2 regions of the Silvania sp. genome follow, and region 2 is predicted to be linked to the other one. Evidence: predicted binding sites of a transcription regulator. Region 2 holds the regulator's gene; the other holds the start of a gene.
What was found. The regulator CRP, encoded in region 2, controls carbon source genes, mostly activating them, when cyclic AMP is high. The targets are predictions, from matches to a motif close to ATGTGANNNNNNTCACAT.

Region 1: epd (erythrose-4-phosphate dehydrogenase) is a predicted target of CRP. The motif match lies at 7,111-7,128, and genes of this name have one in related genera.

The regions. Positions count from the first base shown of each region.
Region 1 is NZ_JBOGBT010000066.1:104,170-115,768, reverse strand. It holds gene ACRDD5_RS13425 (oxidative stress defense protein) at 1-449, opposite strand, end outside; gene argO (arginine exporter ArgO) at 542-1,177, opposite strand; gene ACRDD5_RS13415 (ABC transporter substrate-binding protein) at 1,379-2,200, shown strand; gene ACRDD5_RS13410 (small-conductance mechanosensitive channel MscS) at 2,470-3,327, opposite strand; gene fbaA (class II fructose-bisphosphate aldolase) at 3,516-4,595, opposite strand; gene pgk (phosphoglycerate kinase) at 4,685-5,848, opposite strand; gene epd (erythrose-4-phosphate dehydrogenase) at 5,897-6,916, opposite strand; gene ACRDD5_RS13390 (PPC domain-containing DNA-binding protein) at 7,293-7,718, shown strand; gene ACRDD5_RS13385 (ECF transporter S component) at 7,745-8,323, shown strand; gene ACRDD5_RS13380 (energy-coupling factor transporter transmembrane component T) at 8,324-9,031, shown strand; gene ACRDD5_RS13375 (ABC transporter ATP-binding protein) at 9,019-9,696, shown strand; gene ACRDD5_RS13370 (ABC transporter ATP-binding protein) at 9,690-10,373, shown strand; gene ACRDD5_RS13365 (nucleoside/nucleotide kinase family protein) at 10,330-11,040, opposite strand; gene ACRDD5_RS13360 (MltR family transcriptional regulator) at 11,037-11,546, opposite strand; gene glpX (class II fructose-bisphosphatase) at 11,565-11,599, opposite strand, start outside.
Region 2 is NZ_JBOGBT010000108.1:69,838-81,436, forward strand. It holds gene argD (bifunctional acetylornithine/succinyldiaminopimelate transaminase) at 1-206, shown strand, start outside; gene ACRDD5_RS21630 (YccS/YhfK family putative transporter) at 226-2,313, opposite strand; gene crp (cAMP-activated global transcriptional regulator CRP) at 2,371-3,003, opposite strand; gene ACRDD5_RS21640 (OsmC family protein) at 3,313-3,717, shown strand; gene ACRDD5_RS21645 (phosphoribulokinase) at 3,813-4,682, opposite strand; gene ACRDD5_RS21650 (YheU family protein) at 4,713-4,931, opposite strand; gene ACRDD5_RS21655 (hydrolase) at 4,928-5,950, opposite strand; gene mdcA (malonate decarboxylase subunit alpha) at 6,230-7,885, shown strand; gene ACRDD5_RS21665 (triphosphoribosyl-dephospho-CoA synthase) at 7,885-8,742, shown strand; gene mdcC (malonate decarboxylase acyl carrier protein) at 8,752-9,051, shown strand; gene ACRDD5_RS21675 (biotin-independent malonate decarboxylase subunit beta) at 9,044-9,877, shown strand; gene mdcE (biotin-independent malonate decarboxylase subunit gamma) at 9,877-10,677, shown strand; gene ACRDD5_RS21685 (AEC family transporter) at 10,806-11,599, shown strand, end outside.

The DNA.
Region 1 (11,599 bases), on a different contig from region 2:
GGTTGCGCAACGCCCAGTGAGACAGAACGGATTTCGTTCAGGCCCGCCTTCAGTGCACCATCCAGCAGCGCATTCAGCTTGTCGAGCTGACGCACCGTGACTTCGACAGTCCGCACCGCACGATAGCCTTTCAGAATGCTTTTGCCATTCTGGTAATCATAATCTGGCTGGGTGCGCAGGTTCGCGGCGTTAATGTCTTTCTTGGCGACCTGGTTCTGTTCCAGGAACGAGAGATATTGCGCAACACGGTCATCTGCCTGTTTCTTGGCGGATGCTGCATCCTTTGCAGAAGCATTCACCTCAATGGCTAACGTGGCGATGTCCGGTACGGCATCCACGCTTGCGGTTCCTGTGGTGACGATATGTGGGCTGTTAGGCAATTCGTTTGCCTGTGCCGACACTGCGCCAAAACTGACTAATGCCGCGAGGGCGAGTACGTTAAACTTCACTGTTATTCCTCCATGTTGCGAAGAGTGCCCGTTTTACAGGGCGCATGCCAGCAAGCTTAGCGTTTCATACTCAGATGTCCATAAGAGAACGCTTAGTTAAGCAGGCTCTGGATATGACCTATCCCATCTTTCGCCAGCTGGATCGCGATCACCCACATCACCAGTCCCACCAGAATATTGATGATGCGTTGGGCTTTCGCCGTGCGCAGGCGCGGGGCCAGCCAGGCCGCAAGCAGTGCCAGACCAAAGAACCACAGGAAAGAGGCGCTGACGGTGCCCAACGCGAACCAGCGTCTGGGCTCCACATCCAGCTGTCCACCCAGACTACCCAGCACCACAAAAGTATCCAGATAGACGTGCGGATTGAGCCAGGTTACCGCCAGCATGGTAACGATGATTTTCCAGCGCCCCTGCTTCATCACCTCGGCGCTGGCCAGCTCCAGATTACTGCTCATCGCTGTTTTTAGCGCGCCAAAGCCATACCACAATAAAAATGCGACGCCACCCCAGGTGACCAGCGCCAGCAGCCACGGCGACTGCATCAGCAGCGCGCTGCCGCCAAAAATTCCCGCGCAGATCAGCAGCAGATCGCTGACCGCGCATAGGAAGGCGATCATCAGATGATACTGACGGCGAATCCCCTGATTCATCACAAACGCATTTTGTGGGCCGAGGGGCAGGATCATCGCCGCACCCAAAATAAGCCCTTGAAAATAATAAGTTAACATAACAAGAATTCCGGTAAATCGTCTTAAGCGCAGACTATACCGCGAGGGAATCATTAGAGGAAATTGAAAATATTAATCATAAATAAGTAATGTTAATAATGCGTGCATTTGCGATCCGACAGAATCAGATTTCAACAAGAGTGTTACTGCTTCGCCCTGAGTATGCTGCCAGTATCTCCCTCTCTTTGCCTGAGGATCTGTATGAAACGTACCGGATGGGTTTTCTGTCTCTTTGCCGCGTTCGTCTTGCCTGGGGTCGTCAAAGCACAAACCACGCTGCGCTACACCGACCACGAACCTTACGGGAATATGCGCACTCACATTATCAAGAACACCTTTTTCAACGCGATTGAGCATGAGTCTCAGGGGCGGATCAAAATTGATGCCCACTGGAACGGCGAAATTAGCAGCAGTTATAACGCGCTCGAAACCCTGTCGCAGGGAGAACGCGCAGATATCGGTATTGTGGTTCCCGAATATAACCCTGAACAGCTCCCGCGCCATCAGCTGTTTAAAAGCTTTCCGCTGGGTCCGGATAGCGGCAATGCCCAGGTGCAATTCTTTCACCGCGTATTTAGCGAGTATCCGCAATTCGCCGCTGAGCTGGATAACAATAACCTTGTGATGCTGCAATTTTTCCTCGGTTATCCGGCGGCATTTTTTACCACCAGATCTGGTGTTGGGCCTGCGCAGCTGACAGGCACGCGGTGGCGCACCGCCAGCTTCTGGCATCAGTCGTTTTTACGTAATGCTGGCGCCACGCCGGTTACCCTGCCGTGGAACAGCAAGATTGTCGATGCGCTACAAAAGGGGCAACTTGATGGGCTGCTGGTGAATGTGGACAGCGGTGACGATATTGGTGCGCCGCGCGCCGCGCCCTATATTCAGCTTTCTCCTGCTCTCTGGCTGGGTCATGTCTATCTGCTGGTGATCAATAAACAGACCTGGAATGCGCTTTCACCCCAGGACCGAGCTGCGATCCAACGGGCTGCGGCATCGACGGAACACGCCCTCGGCTCCTGACTTGATACCAGCCTGAATCGCATGGCGAAGCAATTGGAACAGCAAGGCGCGCACGTTCACTTTCTTTCACGCAAAGAGCGTAATCTCTGGCGGGATGCGACACGATATCAGCAGGTACAGGCCAGGTGGATTGAACAGCAGGAGAGTAAAGGGGTAACGGATGCAGGTGGGTTATTACAGTCCGTCAGCACGCTGCTCTCAGACTCGATAAAGGAAAATCAATAACAGAGCCCGCGTACTGGCGCGGGCTTTGTTGATAACCGGGGGCGTTATTCCGCCCCTTCCTTCACACGCTTAAAGTTCACATCCATCTGCGGGTACGGGAAGCTAATGCCGTTGGCATCAAAATCACGCTTCACGCGTTCCAGCACATCCCAGTACACGTTCTGCAGGTCGCTGCTGTTGCTCCAGACGCGCACCACAAAGTTGATCTGGGAAGCACCCAGCTCATTCAGGCGTACCGTCATTTCGCGATCTTTAAGAATGCGTTCGTCAGACTCGATGATGTCAGTGAGCAGTTGCTTCACCTTATCGATATCGGAATCATACGCCACGCCAATAATGAACTCATTACGACGTACCGGCTCGCGGGAGAAGTTGATGATGTTGTTGGCGATGATCTTACCGTTCGGAATCACAACGATTCGGCCATCGACGGTGCGCATGGTGGTAGAGAAGATCTGCACCTGCAGCACAGTCCCTGCCACGCCGCCCAAATCAACATATTCACCAGAGCGGAAAGGACGGAAAGTCACCAGCAGCACACCGGCCGCCAGGTTGGAGAGGGAGCCCTGTAGAGCCAGACCGATAGCCAGACCGGCGGCACCGAGAACCGCAATCACCGAGGCCGTCTGCACCCCTACGCGCCCCAGCGCGGCGATCAGCGTAAAGGCAATAATTCCGTAACGCACCAGCGCAGAGAGAAAGTCCGCCACCGTGGCATCAATATGACGCGCGCGCATCAGGCGATTGACCGTATTCGACACGATACGCGCCACGATCATCCCCACGATGATAATCGCAATGGCCGCGACGATATTGACGGCATAACTCAGCAGCAACGCCTGATTGCGCACCAGCCAGGAGCCCGCGTTATTGATGCTATCTACAACACCGAGATCTTCCATTCAATTTTCCTTATCTAAGCCAGACCATAAAAAAACACTCCCTCATCAAGGCAGGAAGATGAGTAAAGGGTAAACAAAAAGCGAAGATTTTGCCAAACAGATCACAAAAAGAGCCGTTGCAGCTCGTTGAAAAGGCGAAAAAAAAGCCCGCACTCAGTGCGGGCTTTTGACGCTTTCAGCAGCTCAAATTACAGAACGTCAACCGCGTTCAGCTCTTTGAATGCCTGCTCCAGACGGGTAATCATAGAGGTCTGAGCAGCACGCAGCCATACGCGCGGATCGTAGTATTTCTTGTTCGGCTGGTCTTCGCCTTTCGGGTTGCCCAGCTGGCCCTGCAGGTAAGCTTCGTTGGCTTTGTAGTAGCCCAGAATACCGTCCCATGTTGCCCACTGGGTATCGGTATCGATGTTCATTTTGATAACACCGTAGCTTACAGAGTCTTTGATTTCCTGAGCAGAAGAACCGGAACCGCCGTGGAAGACGAAGTTCAGGCTGTTGTGCGGCAGGTTATGTTTCTTGGAAACATAGTCCTGAGAGTCGCGCAGGATAGTTGGGGTCAGTACCACGTTGCCTGGCTTGTACACACCGTGTACGTTACCGAAGGAAGCTGCGATAGTGAAACGTGGGCTGATTTTGCTCAGCTCGGTGTAAGCGTAATCAACGTCTTCTGGCTGAGTGTACAGGGCAGAAGCGTCCATGTGGCTGTTGTCCACGCCGTCTTCTTCACCACCGGTGCAACCCAGTTCGATTTCCAGAGTCATGTCCATTTTGGACATGCGCGCCAGATATTTAGAGCAGATCTCGATGTTCTCTTCCAGAGACTCTTCAGACAGGTCGATCATGTGAGAAGAGAACAGTGGCTTACCGGTAGCCGCGAAGTGTTTTTCACCCGCGTCCAGCAGACCGTCGATCCACGGCAGCAGTTTCTTCGCGCAGTGGTCAGTGTGCAGGATAACCGGAACACCGTAGTGCTCAGCCATCTGGTGAACGTGATGTGCGCCAGAGATTGCGCCCAGGATTGCTGCACCCTGAGGAACGTCAGTTTTCACGCCTTTACCCGCGATGAACGCCGCGCCGCCGTTAGAGAACTGTACGATAACGGGTGCTTTAACTTTGGCTGCGGTTTCCAGAACGGCGTTGATGGAGTCGGTACCCACGCAGTTAACGGCTGGCAGAGCAAAGTTGTTTTCTTTAGCTACCTGGAACACTTTCTGAACGTCATCACCGGTGATCACGCCAGGTTTTACGAAATCAAAAATTTTAGACATGTTACGAGTCCTGTATCTTCGGCCTTGGAAAGGGGCGTGCTCTTAAAAGCGCGCTGAAAATTGGGCAGGTTTCCCTGCCCTGAAATGGCTTACTTCTTAGCGCGCTCTTCGAGCATCGCTACTGCCGGCAGAACTTTGCCTTCCACGAATTCGAGGAATGCGCCGCCGCCAGTGGAGATGTAGGAGATCTTGTCGGAAATACCGAACAGATCGATAGCTGCCAGGGTGTCACCGCCGCCAGCGATAGAGAAGGCTTCGCTGTCTGCAATCGCGTTAGCCACGATTTCAGTACCTTTGCGGAAGTTAGGGAATTCGAACACGCCAACCGGACCGTTCCACAGAATGGTTTTTGCGTCTTTCAGGATGGCAGCCAGTTTCTCTGCAGAAACGTCGCCCAGGTCAAGAATCTGCTCTTCATCTTTGATGTCAGCAACAGATTTCAGCTCTGCGGTTGCGGTTTCAGAAAACTCTGTTGCCACGCGAACGTCAGTCGGAACCGGGATATCGCAAGTGGTCAGCAGGCGTTTTGCTTCGTCAACCAGGTCAGCTTCGTACAGGGATTTGCCCACGTTGTGGCCCTGAGCGGCAACGAAGGTGTTGGCAATACCACCACCGACGATCAGCTGGTCAGCAATTTTAGACAGGGAATCCAGAACGGTCAGTTTGGTAGAAACTTTAGAACCACCAACGATAGCCACCATTGGACGAGCAGGCTCTTTCAGCGCTTTACCCAGTGCTTCCAGTTCGTCAGCCAGCAGTGGACCTGCGCAAGCAACGTCTGCGAATTTACCGATACCGTGAGTAGAAGCCTGTGCACGGTGAGCCGTACCGAAGGCGTCCATGACAAACACGTCGCACAGTGCAGCGTATTTTTTGGACAGGGCTTCGTCGTCTTTCTTCTCGCCTTTGTTAAAGCGAACGTTTTCCAGAACAACCAGTTCACCCGCAGCGACTTCAACGCCGTCCAGGTAGTCTTTAACCAGACGTACCGGGCTGGACAGTTTGTCTTTCAGGTAATTAACAACCGGCAACAGAGAGAATTCTTCGTTGTACTCGCCTTCGGTCGGACGACCCAGGTGGGAGGTGACCATCACTTTTGCACCCTGCTTGAGCGCCAGTTCGATGGTTGGCAGAGAGGCACGGATACGCGCATCGCTGGTGACTTTCCCATCTTTAACCGGTACGTTCAGATCTGCACGGATGAAAACGCGTTTACCTGCCAGATCCAGATCGGTCATCTTAATTACAGACATGGTGAATCCTCTCATTGATTCTAAAGTTTTGCAGACGCACGACGCGTCTTACCTGAAACCTTGTGCAGCCATTGCTAACGTGGTGTCGAGCATCCGGTTAGCAAAGCCCCATTCGTTGTCGCACCAGACCAGCGTTTTGATCAGGTGCGCCCCACTCACGCGCGTTTGCGTGCCATCAACAATGGCGCTGTGCGGATCGTGGTTAAAATCTATTGAGACCAACGGTAATTCCGTATAGTCAACTATACCATGAAATGCTTGCTGCGCCGCTTTTTGCAGCAACAGGTTGACCTCGCAGGCTTTTACCGGTTTCTTCACGGTAACGCTGAGGTCGATTGCCGTGACGTTGATGGTCGGGACACGCACGGCAATGGCTTCAAAACGGTCATGAAACTGGGGGAAAATTCGGGTAATGCCGGCCGCCAGTTTGGTATCCACCGGGATGATCGACTGACTCGCTGCACGCGTGCGTCGCAGGTCCGGATGGTATGCGTCAATGACCTGCTGATCGTGCATCGCGGAATGGATCGTAGTAACCGTACCCGACTCAATGCCATAGGCATCGTCCAGCAGTTTGATGACCGGAATAATACAGTTGGTCGTGCAAGAGGCGTTGGAGACAATGCGGTGTTCCGCGTGCAGCTCATGGTGATTGACGCCGTAAACCACAGTGGCGTCGAGATCGTGGCTGCCAGGATGTGAAAAGAGCACTTTCCTCGCGCCAGCCGCCAGATGGGCCTCGCCGTGTTCGCGATTGCCGTAGACGCCGGTGCAGTCGAGAACCACATCCACACCCAGTTCACGCCAGGGTAGTGCCTCGATCGTCGGTTCATGCAGGATGCGAATCACGTCGTCGCCAACGAGCAGTTGCTCTCTTTCCTGACGAACATCCCAGGCAAAGCGTCCATGGCTGGTGTCATATTTCAATAAATGCGCCATGCCCGTAGCATCCGCCAGTTCATTGATTGCCACCACGGTGATTTCCGCACGACGCCCGGATTCATACAAAGCACGAACCACGTTGCGTCCGATGCGACCGAAGCCATTTATCGCTACGCGTACGGTCATAAGTCTCCTGCAAGGCTTTCCCTGATTTTAGGTGGCTGACAGAGTAATCCAGCAGCGCGCCGAGGGGAATCCTCGCCTGTCACAAACTCCAACTGATTGGTCAATTGTCGAACATTTAATCGACTGAAACGCTTCAGCTAGAATAGGCGAAACCAGGAATAAAGGGAATGACTGTCCAGACCAATAAGCCAGCTATATGACGCACGTCACATTTCACAGCTGATTATCACGGATTTTATTCCATATTCCAGAATCGCGCATAAGCGTAGCAATATCTTTTCGTTGCCGCGGCGTAAATCCTGATTTATATCAGAAAGCCGATCAGCCCGCGTGGATATCATCTGCGCCACGTCCGAGTCTCGGAGTCCTGCAACGTATGACTATGCTTCATTTTTCTTCCTCCGCAGCGCGGTTTTATGCGCTTCGTCTGCTTCCCGGCCAGGAAGTCTTTACCGGATTACACACCTTTGTGCAGCAGCACCAGCTCCGCGCCGCCTGGATTGCCGGATGTACCGGGAGCCTGACAGACGTTGCCCTGCGCTACGCCGGACAGGACGCCACCACGCAGTTGACGGGCACGTTCGAGGTGATCTCACTCAATGGCACACTTGAGCTGACCGGCGAACATCTGCACCTCAGCGTCTCTGACCCGCAAGGGGCAATGCTGGGTGGGCACATGATGCCAGGCTGCACCGTGCGCACCACCCTTGAGCTGGTGATTGGCGAGCTGGATGCGCTGGCGTTTAGCCGCCAGCCCTGCGCCCTTTCCGGCTATGACGAACTGCATATCTCATCCCGTTAATCGACAACACAATAAGAGGTGCTCTAATGGCGCGTCGCCCGTTTTCCAGTCAGTCTTTAGTTCTGATCGTGATCGCTATTGCCATCAATATGGTGGGGGGACAGCTGATTAGCATGCTCAAACTCCCTATTTTTCTCGACTCCATCGGCACCTTAATCAGCGCGGTGCTGCTCGGCCCGGTGATTGGCATGCTAACCGGGCTGCTGACCAATTTGCTCTGGGGACTGTTAACCGATCCGATTGCCGCCGCCTTTGCGCCAGTGGCGATGGTGATCGGCCTGGTTGCCGGTTGGCTGGCGCGCGCGGGCTGGTTCCGTACCCTGCCAAAAGTGGTCGTCAGCGGGGTCATTATTACTCTGGCGGTCACGGTGGTTGCGGTGCCGTTACGCACCGCGCTCTTTGGTGGCGTAACCGGCAGCGGTGCCGATCTGTTTGTCGCCTGGATGCATTCCGTCGGCCAGGGCCTGGTGGAGTCTGTCGCCATTACCGTGCTGGGCGCCAATCTGGTCGATAAGATCCTGACGGCGGTACTGGTCTGGATGTTGCTGCGCCAGCTGCCATTGCGCACTACTCGCCAGTTCCCGACGATGTCAGCAGTGCGCTAAATGCACCCGTTTACGTCGTTAACGCTATGGGCGCTGGCCGCAAGCAGCACATTATTGCTGCCTGCCCAGACCCTGTTGCCGGTTTACAGTGCGGCCACTTTCCTTTGCCTGCTGGTGCAGAAACCGACGCGTCAACGGGCAAAATACGTTGCCTGGCTGATGCTCTCTCTGGGCACGGGGCTGTGGCTGGTGCATGGCGGCTGGCTGACGGAGTGGATCAGCGGCCAGCCTCGCGATCCGCAGCGTTGGGCGCATGCCATCACCCTGTGGCTACGCATTCTGGCGATTGTGTCGACGTCGCAGCTGTGGATGGCGTATGTGCCGGTGCAGCGATTTATCCGGGCGCTCTTCGCCTCGCGCCTGCCGCCGGGGATGGCTTACCTGTTTGCCGGCCCGCTGCTGGTGGTCGAACAGCTTAAGCGCCAGCTGGCCATTATTTATGAAGCCCAACGCGCCCGCGGCGTGCCGCTGGATGAAGCCTGGCATCAGCGCCTGCGCGCAATGCCTGCGCTGATTGTGCCGCTCACCCATAATGCACTGAACGATTTAGCCGTTCGCGGCGCGGCGCTGGATATGCGCGGCTTTCGCCTGCATCGCAGACGCACCACGCTGTGGGCACCACAGGACAGCGTCTTACAACGTATGGCGCGCTACGGCATGCTCCTGCTGATAGTCGCGGAGACAGGGGTCTGGATATGGTTACGCTAGAACAGTTTCGCTATCTTCCTACTCACGCCACGCGCACGCCTTCCTGCTTTGATTTCAACTATTCCGAACCGGGGATGGTGGCGATTTTTGGCGATAACGGCAGCGGGAAAAGTACCCTCGCCCAACTGATGGCCGGCTGGTATCCGGATTTTCTTCCCGGTGATATTGAGGGCAAAGGCATCCTGCTGGGTAACCCTGTCGGCCAGTTGACGCTGGTGGAGCAATCCCCCGCCATCCAGCTGGTGCAGCAATCGCCCTATCTGCAGCTTTCCGGCTGTACGTTCAGCGTGGAGGAGGAAGTGGCTTTTGGCCCGGAAAACCTGTGCCTGGACGAGGCAGAAATCCTGCGCCGTATTGATGCCGTGCTCACGCTGACAGACTGTCTGCCGCTGCGCCATCGCCATCCCGGCACGCTGTCCGGCGGCGAAACCCAGCGCGTGGTGATCGCCAGCGCGCTCGCCATGATACCTGAGCTGTTAATCCTCGATGAAGCGTTCAGTCGACTGACGGCGCAGGCCACCGACCAGCTGCTGGAACGGCTGGCACACTGGGCGCAAGAGCACCGTTCGCTGATTGTGCTTTTCGAGCGCAATCCCTCTCCCTTTATCAACCACTGCCAGCAGGCGTGGCAGCTGCGCGACGGAGCGCTATTTCCCCTATGTTAACTCTGGACCAGGTCACCTATCGCTGGCCGAACGCGGCTGATGACTGCCTGCGCGAGATCTCGCTTGAACTGAGAGCGGGCGAATGGCTGGCGTTAACGGGCGATAACGGCGCGGGGAAATCCACGCTGCTGCGCATTATGGCGGGACTGCTCTCCCCTTCTTCCGGCGCGGTGGCCTTCAAAGGTGAACCGATCGCACGGCTTAAAAACCGTCAGCGCGCTCGTCACTTTGGTGTGCTGTTTCAGGAGGCGGAAAACCAGATCTTCCACAGCAACGTCACCGAAGAAATAGCATTCGGTTTGAAGCTGCAAAAGTTACCTGCAGAAGACATTGCACGCCGTACCCAGGCCGCACTGCAGCTCTGCCAGTTAGAGGACGTTGCCGACGCGCATCCGCTGGATCTGCACACCGCGCAGCGGCGGATGGTGGCGGTCGCCAGTCTGGAAGCGATGGCGCCGGAGGTTATGCTGCTGGACGAACCCAGCCGGGATTTTGATACGCACTGGCTGGCGGTATTTGAACACTGGCTGGCGGTCTGTCGTGGGCGAGGAACCAGCGTGGTTGCGATCAGTCATGACGCTGCCTTTACACAGCGTCATTTCGCGCGCGTGGTGCACTTACACAACCGAACGCTCACACAAGCCGATACTCACCTTCCGGTGTCATCTCCAGCATAAGGTCGGCAGGCAGGCTGTTCTCTAAAACCTGCTGCACATTCGGGCCGTCGGTGCGTGCATAAGACGCTTCCGCATCGGCTTGCGATAAGCCTCCCGCCCGTTTCCGATCGATCAGTCGCGTCCGCAGCGCACTGGCCGGGGCGCAGATGAATAACGAATAATCGCAGAACGGTGTTAACGCGCTCCACCTTTCGTCATCCCGCAGTAACCAGTTTCCTTCCACAATCACGACTGGCGCCGTTATCGTAACGGCATCTTCAACCGGATCGTGCTTTTGCCGATCATACTGTGGCCAGCTCCCCTTCCCCTCTTTCACCTGTTGCAGATTTTGCGCAAGTTTTTCAACATCAAAGGTTTCCGGCGCACCTTTATAAGGGCGCAGGTTGTGCGCATCCAGCCAGCTGTTGTAGTGATGAAAACCATCCATTGGCAGGGTCTGAATCTCCGGCAGGTCAGGATCCTGGCGGGAGAGAAATTCCCAGAAGGTCGTCAGGGTGGACTTTCCTGTGCCTGGCGGGGCGCTGAGAAAAACAATTGTGCGTCGTTCAGGATGAGCAGAATGAATGTCAGCCAGCTTTTGCAATATGGGCTTGTGAACCTTCTCTATTTCATCATCCGGATAATACGCTTCAACGTGCAGTCCATTGACCATCAGTCCAATATTCACGGCGTTAATTCCTTATAAATTGTCGCTACCGCCAGCGTCATTGCCGTCTTCACCATTCCGGCAAAGCGCACCTCCGACCACGCGGCAAAGTCAGCAAATTTCATCGACTCTAGCGCGCCATATAAGGTGGCATTCCGGGTAATGCTGTTCACGTTGCTGATAAAATCCCAGGTAATCTCATCGGCAAAACCGGGGATCTGATCCTGTTCTTTTAGATACTGATAAAACTGGGAAAAATGGGTGATATCCGCGTAGAGCCATTTATCCATTTTCCCCAGCGCATAAATCAGGCGTAAAGCAACGTCGATATCGTCAAGCGGCCCGCTCTGTGCCAGTAACGGCTTCACTGCATATTCCAAAATCTCTTCATCGTTATCGACAAACAACGACGGCAGAAAACGCTTAATGCCCAACGACAAAATGTCATGTGCCGTGGTCATAAATGAGAGTAAGTTGCTTTGAGCGTCCAGTTGCTCAAGCACATCATCTTCTGTCAGCTTCGTCATTCGTTTCTCGAGAAATCATCAGGAATGCAGGGAGTCTATTATATTACACGTTC
Region 2 (11,599 bases):
GGCTGTTGATTGGCGCCGAGTTGAAACCGCAATACAAAGGTCGGGCGCGCGATTTCCTCCACGCGGCGGCGAATGCCGGTGTGATGGTGCTTAATGCAGGACCGGACGTGATGCGCTTTGCGCCGTCGCTGGTGGTTGAGGAGCAGGACATCGACGAAGGGCTGACGCGCTTTGCCAACGCGGTGAAGAGCGTTGTTCAGGCGTAAGCCTGTGCAAAGCCGGTATTTAATACGGCGTGCGTTTCAGAAGTCGGGTTAACCAGATGCCGTGATGCGGGCGCTGCCGCCATGCCACTGACGAAATGGTGTGCATGGTGTTCAGATGCCCCAGCACGCGCTGGAGATGTTGTTCCAGCGTGCTCATCGGGCCGTACGTCAGGGTTTCGGGTGCTTCCAGGATATTCTCATCGCCGCTTTCACCGGCTGAATCATATTCCAGACGCTGCTGACAGCGCTGAAGGGCAATTTCACACGACTGCAGATAACGCTGGGCCAGGTCTGGCGTCAGCATCGTATGCTCGCGCGCCAGGGTGGTCATCGCGTTGATATGCTCGACGATGAACTGGCTGTGCGTGACCCACAGTTTCATATCCGCCAGATAAGCCGAGTTAAAGCCGGGCTCCTGCATCGCCTGATTCAGCGAGTTGAACAGGGCGTTGTGCGCCTGGTTAACCTTCATGCGCTGCCAGGCCAGCGGCGTCGGCTGCGGATCGTCACTGAGGATCAGCCGGATAGCCTCCTGATCCGCTTCCAGCGCATCGTGGGCGTTCTGACGCAATAGCCCGCTTTGCCACTGCGGCCACAGCCACACCATCCCGCCAAAGGCAATCAGGCAGCCAATCAGGGTATCGACCAGCCTGGCGAAAATATACTGATCGCCATTCAGGGTGAGCAGCTGCAGGGTATACACCGCCGTGACCGTGAAGCCCACCATCGCCCAGCCATAGTTCTTGCGAATAAACAGGTAACTCACCAGCGTAATCACCAACATCCCCGTCAGCGTAAAACCTTCCGCCACGTGGAAGTGCAGGGCGATACCCGCAATAATCAGCCCTGCCAGTGTGCCGCCCGCCCGATGGAGGATGCGTACCCGTGTGGCGCCATAGCCGTTCTGGGTTACGAACAGCACTGTCATCAGGATCCAGTAGGGTTTTGGCAGATGCAGGGCAACGCCCATCAGGCTGGCGATACTCAGCATCACGCTGATGCGTGCGGCGTTGCGCAGGGCGGCGGATTTCAGCGAAAGATAGCTTCTCAGGGCCGGGATCAGCGGCAGGCGTTTCTGCTTATCTGCCATCAGGTCGCGTGGATAGAGTGGGCGCTGGGTTCGCAGCACGCGGGCAATGCGGCTGAAGTGCCATGCACAGAACTGGCCTACCGGGTTATCCGGATGCTGACGGGCGATTTTCTCCAGCGCACCAAGCTGCTTATCCATGGTGAAACGGGTAGGGTAGCGGTGATACAAAATATCGTCCGCCAGCACGCGCAGTCGTGCGGCAACCGTCCGGGCATTCCAGCGCAGTACCGATTCCGCATGGCTGCGCTCGACCAGCTTTTGCACCTCGTGCGGGTGATGCAGACTGACGGAGATATGCTCCTGCAGATCGAGTCCCACCTGGAAGGTGCGCAGCAGGCGTTTATATTCATGATTTTTATTGGCTGCCAGCATGTGCAGCTGCTGATAGCACTGGCTAATCAGATCCACGACCTTCTGCTGGCGGGCCAGCAGGGGAGGTAACGATTTTTCGGGATCGGTGTGTTGCGTCAGCAGGGTATATTTTGCTTCGCAATAATCGGCAAGCTGTTGATAGAGCAAACTCAGCGATTCACGCAGCGGTTGTTCGCGCCACAACCAGAACCAGAACCAGTTAAACAGCCCGTACCACAGGGTGCCCAGGGCATAGATCAGAAGCGGCGCCCAGATCGGCATGTTCCCCGCCAGGCTCAGGGTAAAGATGGCGGCAATCAGCGAGGCGGGCAGCAGACGTGCGTGCAACGAGCTTAATTCCGCTGTTACGCCCAGGGTCATCGCCAGTACGGTCAGAATTAGCGGTAGCGGGATATCCTGCGCCAGTAACAGCTGTACGGCCAGGCTACAGCCAGCAAACAGCGACCCGCCGACAATCAGGCGCTTGAAAAAGCGTTTATGCGGGGTATCGAGACCGGCGATATTGCAGCAGGCCGGAACGAGCGAAAAGAGCAGACCTTGTTGCAGATAGCCCAGGATCAAACCCACAGCCACAGGGAGACATAGCACCAGGGTTTGCCGCAGTGCGTAGTTAACTTCCGGGTGATAGATGAGTCTGCGCCACATGGGTGAGAGAGACAAAAACGGCGTGCCACCTTGCGATGTCACGCCGTTTGCACGGAATTAACGCGTTCCGTAGACCACGATAGTTTTACCGTGGGCGGAGATCAGGTTTTGATCTTCCAGCATTTTCAGGATACGACCCACTGTCTCACGAGAACATCCGACGATCTGACCGATTTCCTGACGGGTGATTTTAATTTGCATTCCGTCCGGGTGGGTCATGGCATCGGGCTGTTTCGCCAGGTTCAGCAGGGTCTGAGCGATGCGGCCGGTAACGTCCAGGAAGGCGAGGTTACCCACTTTCTCCGACGTGACCTGCAGACGGCGAGCCATCTGCGAAGAGAGACGCATCAGGATATCCGGGTTAACCTGGATCAGCTGGCGGAACTTCTTATAGGAGATCTCTGCCACTTCACACGCGGTTTTTGCACGAACCCAGGCGCTACGCTCCTGACCTTCTTCAAACAAGCCCAGCTCGCCGATGAAATCTCCCTGATTCAGGTAAGAGAGGATCATCTCTTTGCCTTCTTCATCTTTGATCAGCACTGCTACTGAGCCTTTGACGATGTAGTACAACGTTTCCGCTTTTTCACCCTGGTGAATCAGCGTGCTCTTCGATGGGTACTTATGAATATGGCAATGAGACAAGAACCATTCGAGAGTCGGGTCTGTTTGCGGTTTGCCAAGCACCATGCGCTGTTATCCTCTGTTATAAGCTATCTCCAGAGCCAGGATGTGCACCTTTTACTCTGGGGTTGCAATCGAATTCTTCCCCGTACCTGGGAAACGGGCTGTCACAAAATTAGCAGCCTGTAATGTGTGATGTCCTCTGCATACATGTGTAACGTCAATGTATTACTGTAGCATCCCGACTGTTTTAGCATAGGTTTTGCTGCGTGTCTCCTGGTGTCTCGCTTCAGCTTGATGCAGGTCGCCTTCCGTTGCCAGAATTGTTACTGGCGCGTAATCTGTCATGAAAAATGCAAACCTGGAGTGAATAAAATGCAAGCGCGTGTTAAATGGGTTGAAGGGTTAACGTTCCTCGGCGAGTCAGCTTCCGGGCACCAGATTTTGATGGATGGCAACTCCGGTGACAAAGCGCCAAGTCCAATGGAAGTGGTGCTGATGGCTGCGGGGGGATGCAGTGCGATCGACGTGGTATCGATCCTGCAAAAAGGGCGCCACGATGTGACCGACTGCGAAGTGAAGCTAACGTCTGAACGTCGTGAAGAAGCGCCGCGTTTGTTCACCCATATCAATCTGCACTTCCTGGTAACCGGCAAAGAGCTCAAAGATGCGGCGGTGTCCCGTGCGGTCGACCTGTCGGCTGAGAAGTACTGCTCGGTGGCGCTGATGCTGGAAAAAGCAGTCAAGATTACGCACTCGTATGAAGTGATCGAGGCGTAGGGCTTACGTAAAAAGCCGGGCGGCGCGTTGTACCCGGCCTACGGGCCCGGAATACACCCTCAGGCCCGGTAAACATCGCGCCACCGGGCACGAAATCAGGCGATCTTCTTCCCTTCCATTAGCCGCTGAACCAGTGGCGTCATGATCAGCTCCATTGCCAGCACCATCTTCCCGCCCGGCACCACCAGTGTATTCATATGCGAGATAAACGAACCCTGCAGCATGGCCAGCAGCCAGGGGTAATCGATCTCCTCCAGATTGCGGAAATGAATCACCACAAAGCTCTCATCCAGCGAAGGAATAGCTTTGGCGGCAAACGGGTTGGAGGTATCCACCGTCGGCACGCGCTGGAAGTTAATGTGGGTGCGTGAAAACTGTGGGGTGAGGAAGTTGATGTAATCTTCCATGGAGCGCACCACTGAATCCATTACCGCTTCTCGCGAGTGTCCGCGCTCGCTGGTATCGCGCGTCAGCTTCTGGATCCACTCCAGGTTGACAATCGGCACGACGCCCACCAGCAGATCAACATGGCGCGCCACGTCGTGCTGCGGCGTGACGACCCCGCCGTGTAACCCCTCATAAAACAGTACGTCGGTGGGTTCCGGCAGCGGCTGCCACGGTGTGAAGGTGCCCGGTACCTGGTTCCACGGCACCGCTTCATCGTAGGTGTGCAGGTACTTGCGCGCATGGCCCGTACCGCTGCGCCCATACTCGGCAAAGGTTTGCTCCAGCAGGCCAAAGTCGTTGGCATCCGGGCCAAAGTAGCTGATGTGTTTGCCTAAATCACGGGCCTTGCGAATGGCCATGTCCATTTCAGGGCGGGTATAGCGGTGAAAGCTATCGCCTTCCACTTCCGCTGCCCGGAGATGAAGCTGGGAGAAGATCTTGCGAAAGGCGAGGCTGGTGGTAGTGGTACCCGCACCACTGGATCCTGTAACGGCAATAACCGGATGTCTGGCGGACATAGCAACTCCCTGAATGGAAAGAGGGGGCGATCAGTCGCGAAACTGACCGCGAGGCATAATATTCACCGTTTCGTGTAGTTCTGACCACACCAGCACGGCTTCACCGCTTTTAAGCTGCTGTTTAACATCGGCGACTTTCATCTCCAGCGAGCGTTCATGTTCACCATAATCGGTGCCTTCGCGTAATACAAAGCTTTCAATCAGGCTATCCAGCGTTTCGGGAGCCAGATCCTGCCACGGAATCATCATTTTATTCTCTCCAGAAAAGAGGTTAGCCAGTCAGGGATGCGCGTTTCCAGCCACATCTTCGGTCGACGCAACGTCCCGCCGATAAAGCCGACGTGGCCTCCGTGTTCCGTCAACTGATACTGCACGTTTGCGGGCAGATGCTCCGGTGCCGGAATGGAGTGATGATCCATAAAAGGGTCATCCTTCGCATGGATGATCAGCGTCGGTTTGGTTATCTGATTCAGCAGCGGCATGGCGCTACACTGACGATAATAGTCGATGGCGTCAGCAAAGCCGTGAATCTTAGACGTTATCATATCGTCGAATTCACGCAGGCGGCGCATACGCTTAAGTTGTTGCAGGCTGACCGGCAAGGTATCCGGATAGGCTTTCAGCTTACGCGCGGCGTTGGCCTTGAGTAAGTTCAGTAAATAGCGCTGATAAACCCGCGAAAAGCCCTTTTCCATATGATAGCTGCACTGCTCAAGCATAAACGGCGCGGAGACAATCACCGCCGCATCCAGCGGAGCATTATCGCTCTCTTTAGCCAGCAGGCAGGCGAGCATGTTGCCGCCCAGCGAATAGCCGACGGCGGCGGTTGGGACGCTGCCAAAGTTGTCTCTTAGCCAGTGTAAAAACCAGGTGCCGTCTTCCGTTTCGCCGGAGTGATAAATACGCTCGCGACGATTTGGCTCACCGCTGCAGCCGCGAAAATGCATTACCACGCCGAGCCAGCCGCGCGCTTTCGCCGCGTGGATCAGGCCGTGGGCATACGGGCTGTGCAGGCTACCTTCCAGACCGTGAAACACCACCAGGCGCGGCTTGTGTCTGGCCTGCTCGGGATCTTCGCTCCAGGCTAAATCCACGAAATCACCGTCCGGTAGCTCAAGGCGCTGCCAGTGCGGCGCAAATTGCAGTTTTCGGCGCAAAATCCGGGGCAGCATGGTTTGCAGGTGCGGGTTCGCGACGCCCCGCATTGGCACGAATGCTGCGCTCTCTTCGGTCGAGATATCGAAATCTGATGGAATAACTTGGGTCATAACGATGCGATATTGATTCTTGTCAGTCATTTACTATACCTGCCGAATTGTACCCTGTTTATAAAAACGAGGGGCGTTTACCTCAGATTTAGCCCTTTCTGCCACCTCAGACATTTTTTCGCGCGGCGTGAACTGATCTCGATCACAAATCTTTGCCTCGATTATTACTCTCAGGCTAACGATTACGCTTTACGCTTAATTGATGCCTTTCTCACCAGAGCGCACACTTTGCACAGCGTTAAGCAAATCAGAATGATGTGCTGAATCAGGAGGTTAATAATGTTATCTGGGCAAACACCCGCCCGGGTCTGGAACACGCGACGCACTGAAAAAGCGCGACGCCTGGATTCCGTCCCGGTGCAAGGCAAGGTTCTGCCAACCGACGATCTTGTCGCCATGCTGGAAAAACTGATTGCCCCGGGCGACAAAGTCGTTCTGGAAGGCAACAACCAAAAGCAGGCCGATTTTTTGTCCCGCACGCTTGCCGAAGTGAATCCGCAAATTGTGCACGACCTGCATATGATCATGCCAAGCGTCGGTCGCAGCGAACATCTCGACATCTTTGAAAAGGGCATCGCCCGCAAGCTCGACTTCTCTTTCTCCGGCACCCAAAGCCTGCGTATTTCACAGCTGCTGGAAGACGGTCAGCTCGAAATCGGCGCGATCCACACTTACATCGAGCTTTATTCCCGCCTGTATGTCGATCTCTCGCCGAACGTGGCGCTGATCGCCGGGTTTAAAGCCGATCGCAAAGGCAATCTTTACACCGGTGCGAGCACCGAAGACACCCCGGCGCTGGTTGAAGCCGCCGCGTTCCACGACGGTATCGTCATCGCGCAGGTGAACGAGCTGGTGGACGACGAATGTGATTTGCCGCGCGTGGATATTCCAGGGTCGTGGATTGATTACGTGGTGGTGGCTGACAAGCCGTTCTTCATCGAACCGCTCTTTACCCGCGACCCGCGTCTCATCAAACAAGAACACATCCTGATGGCGATGATGGCGATTAAAGGCATCTACGCAGAACATCAGGTGCAGTCCCTGAACCACGGGATTGGTTTTAATACCGCCGCTATTGAGCTGCTATTACCAACCTACGGCGAACAGCTTGGCCTGAAAGGCAAAATCTGTAAGCACTGGACCCTGAACCCGCATCCGACGCTGATCCCGGCGATTGAAAGCGGCTGGGTGGAGAGCGTGCACTGCTTCGGCGGCGAACTGGGGATGGAAGAGTACATCCGCGCCCGCCCGGACGTGTTCTTTACCGGTGCCGACGGCTCGATGCGTTCTAACCGCGCGTTCTGCCAGCTGGCAGGCCAGTACGCGGTCGATATGTTTATCGGCTCGACCTTACAGGTGGATGGCTACGCTAACTCGTCTACCGTGACACGCGGACGTCTGTCGGGCTTCGGCGGTGCGCCAAATATGGGCCACGATCCGCACGGTCGCCGACACGCTACGCCGGCATGGCTGAATATGATCACCGAACCTGACCCCATGCAGCGCGGTAAAAAGCTGGTGGTACAGATGGTGGAAACCTTCCAGGCGGGCGTTAAACCGACCTTCGTGGAAAAACTCGACGCCGTCGAGGTGGCGAAATCCTCCGGAATGCCGCTGGCACCGGTGATGATCTACGGGGATGACGTCACCCACGTGCTGACCGAAGAGGGGATTGCCTACCTCTATCGCGCGGAAAATCTTGAAGAGCGCCGCGCAATGGTCGCCGCAGTGGCCGGGATCACCGATATCGGCCTGGGCGTTGATGCCAAACGCGTCGCCGCGCTGCGCCAGAGCGGCAAAGTGGTGTACCCGGAAGACATGGGCATTCGTCGCACCGACGCCACCCGTTCTCTGCTGGCAGCGGGCAGCGTGTCTGACCTCGTTGAATGGTCAGGCGGTCTTTACAACCCACCTGCGAAATTCCGGAGCTGGTAATGAAACTTCTGCCCCAGATCCAGGTTGAAGGCGGTGCCGAATGGCTGGCGCGCGCCGCCACGCAGTGTCTGATTGACGAAGCACGATTAAGCCCGAAACCCGGTCTGGTGGACAGTCGGGGGAACGGTGCGCACCAGGATCTCTCCCTCGCGTTAATGGAGCGTTCCGCGCACAGCCTGACGCCGACGTTTCAGGCGCTGGCGCAACAAAGCTGGCAGCGTCCGGCGGACATTGCGCTCAGACAAACCATCGGGCGACTGGGCCGTGAAGGTGAGCAAAACATGATGGCGGCCACGCAGGGTGTGAACACCCATCGTGGCGCGATCTGGGCGCTCGGACTGCTGGTCAGCGCGGTAGCGATGCTCGGCGGGGATGCGAAACCGCAGACCATCGCCATGACGGCTGCAGAACTGGCAAAACTGCCGGATGATGCGGCGCCGAAAGTGTTCAGCAAAGGGCTTCGCGCCACGCACCGTTATCGCGTACCGGGTGCGCGTGAAGAAGCGCAGCAGGCGTTCCCGCATATTTTACAGCGGGGGCTGCCCCAGCTTCGTCTCAGCCGCCTGAACGGCAGCAGCGAAGCGCACGCAAGGCTTGATGCGCTGATGGCGATCATGACCTCGCTCACTGACACCTGCGTGCTGTCCCGCGCCGGAATGGAAGGGCTGGAGACCATGCAGGACGGGGCGCGAGCCGTGTTGAATGCGGGCGGAACCGCCGTGCCAGAAGGCCAGCGCGCCCTGGCTGTGCTCGATCGCCAGATGCTCACACTCAATGCCTCACCGGGTGGTGCCGCCGATCTGCTCGCCGCCACGCTGTTCCTCGACCGCGTCGAGACGCCTTATTCAAAGCATTAAGAGGATGTTATGGAAAAAATCACATTAACCGTGCCCGCCAGCCGCGCATTAAGCGGCAGGGCGCTGGCAGGGGTTGTCGGCTCCGGGGATATGGAGGTGCTATTCGCCGCCGACCCGAGCCAGACCTTAACCATCAATATCACCACCTCCGTCGACAACAGCCGCGGTCGCTGGGAAGCGCTGTTCAATCGTCTGCAAACCGTGAGCCGCCTGCCCGGCGGTGTGCTGACCATTCATGACTTTGGCGCAACGCCCGGCGTGGCGCGCATTCGAATCGAACAGGTCTTTGAAGAGGTGAGCCATGCGTGACGACAGCAGTTTTATCGAATTGAAAGCGCGCCAGCGTGCGCACGCACTGCTGGACGATGGCAGCTACCGTGAACTGCTGGATCCGTTTGAAGGGATCACCTCACCATGGCTCGGCGCACAGGGCATCGTGCCGCAGGCGGATGACGGCATGGTGGTCGCGAAAGGGACTATCAACGGTCAACCGGCTGTCATTGTCGCCATTGAAGGCGCGTTCCAGGGCGGCAGCATGGGCGAAGTGTCCGGGGCCAAAATGGCGGCGGCGCTGGAGCTGGCGGCAGAAGATAACCGCAACGGTATCCCAACGCAGGCGGTGCTGTGCCTCGAAACGGGCGGCGTACGCTTGCAGGAAGCCAATCTCGGGCTGGCGGCGATTGCTGACATACATGCCGCGATTGTCGATTTACGACGCTACACCCCGGTGGTCGGGATAGTGGCCGGTACCGTCGGCTGCTTTGGCGGGATGTCTATCGCCGCGGCGCTGTGCAGCTACCTGATTGTCACCCGCGAGGCGCGCCTCGGTCTGAACGGCCCGCAGGTTATCGAGCAGGAAGCCGGAATCGAAGAGTACGACTCCCGCGACCGTCCGTTTATCTGGAGCATGACCGGTGGCGAAATCCGCTATCAAAGTGGTCTGGTGGATGCGCTGGTGGGCGACGGTGTGAACGCGGTGAAACAGGCGATGAACGACGCCATTGCCAAAGGCGTTCCGGCACACCATCGCACCGATAACTATGACGATTATCTGTATCGTCTGAGCCACTTCGACACCCGCAAACAGGCGGATACCGAACAGATCCATGCCCTTTTTGCCCGGGAGGTGAAATGATGACTCACTCAATCAGTCGCGGCGAATTATGGCTGCAAACTCTCGCCCCGAATGCCCAGCGCCTGCCAGGCCTATGCCCGTCCGTGCAGGCGGCAGACGGGGAACTCAACGGTGAGACCGTGCGTTTTGTCGCCGTGGTCCCGGATGCAAACAACCATTTCCCGCGCGCTGCCCAGGGCGAAGTCGGTCTGCTGGAAGGCTGGACGCTGGCCAAAGTGGTGAGTGAAACCATCGCTGCTGATGCCGATAAAGCCGTGAAGCGCCCGATTGTGGCGGTGATTGACGTGCCAAGCCAGGCGTATGGCCGTCGCGAAGAGGCGTTCGGTATTCACCAGGCGCTGGCCGGTGCGGCTGCGGCGTATGCCAATGCGCGTCTGGCCGGTCATCCGGTGATTGGCCTGATTGTTGGCAAAGCGATGTCCGGCGCATTTTTGGCGCACGGCTACCAGGCGAACCGTCTGATTGCCTTTAACGATAAGGGCGTGCTGATTCATGCGATGGGCAAAGAGTCCGCCGCGCGTATCACCCTGCGTACCGTCGAGGCGCTGGAAAAACTGGCGGCCACTATTCCGCCAATGGCGTACGACATCAGCAACTACGCCACCCTCGGACTGCTCGCCGATCTGCTGGATATCAGCAACCCGGACGCCCCTTCCGACACCGATCTGGCGCAGGTGAAAACCACTCTGCAACAGGCCGTCCACGACGCACGTCAGGACACGACGTTGAAAAATCGTTTGGGTGCTGACAACCGCCGCAGCTCTGCTCTGGTACGCGAACGTATGCGAGCAAGCTGGTAAGTAAAAAAAAGACCTGCCAGATGTCTGGCTCCCGTGGGCGCACCCGCTGCGCCTGCGTGGGAGCCTGCATCCTGAAAAATAATAATCATCGCGTCAGTGCTTATTTTTTTACTCATTACAGGTGATCTATGACTTACGTAATTGTTCATGCTCTTGCACCGATTTTCATCATCATGCTGCTGGGATTCTGGGCCGGCAAGGCCAGGATGGTGGATAATAAAAATGTTTCCCTGCTCAATATTTTTGTGATGGATTTTGCGCTACCCGCCGCGCTGTTTAGCGCAACGGTACAAACGCCGTGGAGCGGTATCCTCGCTCAGTCGCCGCTGATTCTGGTGCTAACGCTGGCGATGTGGATCACCTACGCGGCGATCTATTTCCTTGCTACCAACGTCTTTAAAAAATCACCGCAGGATGCAGCTGTGCTGACCCTGACCGTGGCGCTGCCCAACTATGCGGCGCTCGGACTGCCGATTCTCGGTAGCGTGCTGGGAGAAGGCTCTGCCACGTCGCTCTCCGTGGCGGTCTCCATCGCCTGCGGTTCCGTGCTGATGACCCCGTTCTGCCTGCTGATTCTGGAACGTGAAAAAGCACGCGCCGAAGGGAATAGCAGTGGTTCGACGCTGGCGATGCTGCCGGTGCTGATGTGGCGCTCTATTAAGAAACCGATCGTGATGGGCCCACTGCTGGGTGTGATTCTCTCGGCTATCGGCATCAAAATGCCGGAACTGGTGCTGGCAGCAATCAAGCCGCTGGGCCTCGCCGCAACCGCTGCGGCGCTGTTCCTGACCGGGGTGATCCTCTCTGCGCGTAAGCTGCAAATCAACACTATGGTCATCACCTCAACGATTGCCAAGCTTCTGATTCAACCTGCCATTGCCTGGGGTCTGGTACTCGTGTTCGGCCTGCACGGTTCTGTGGC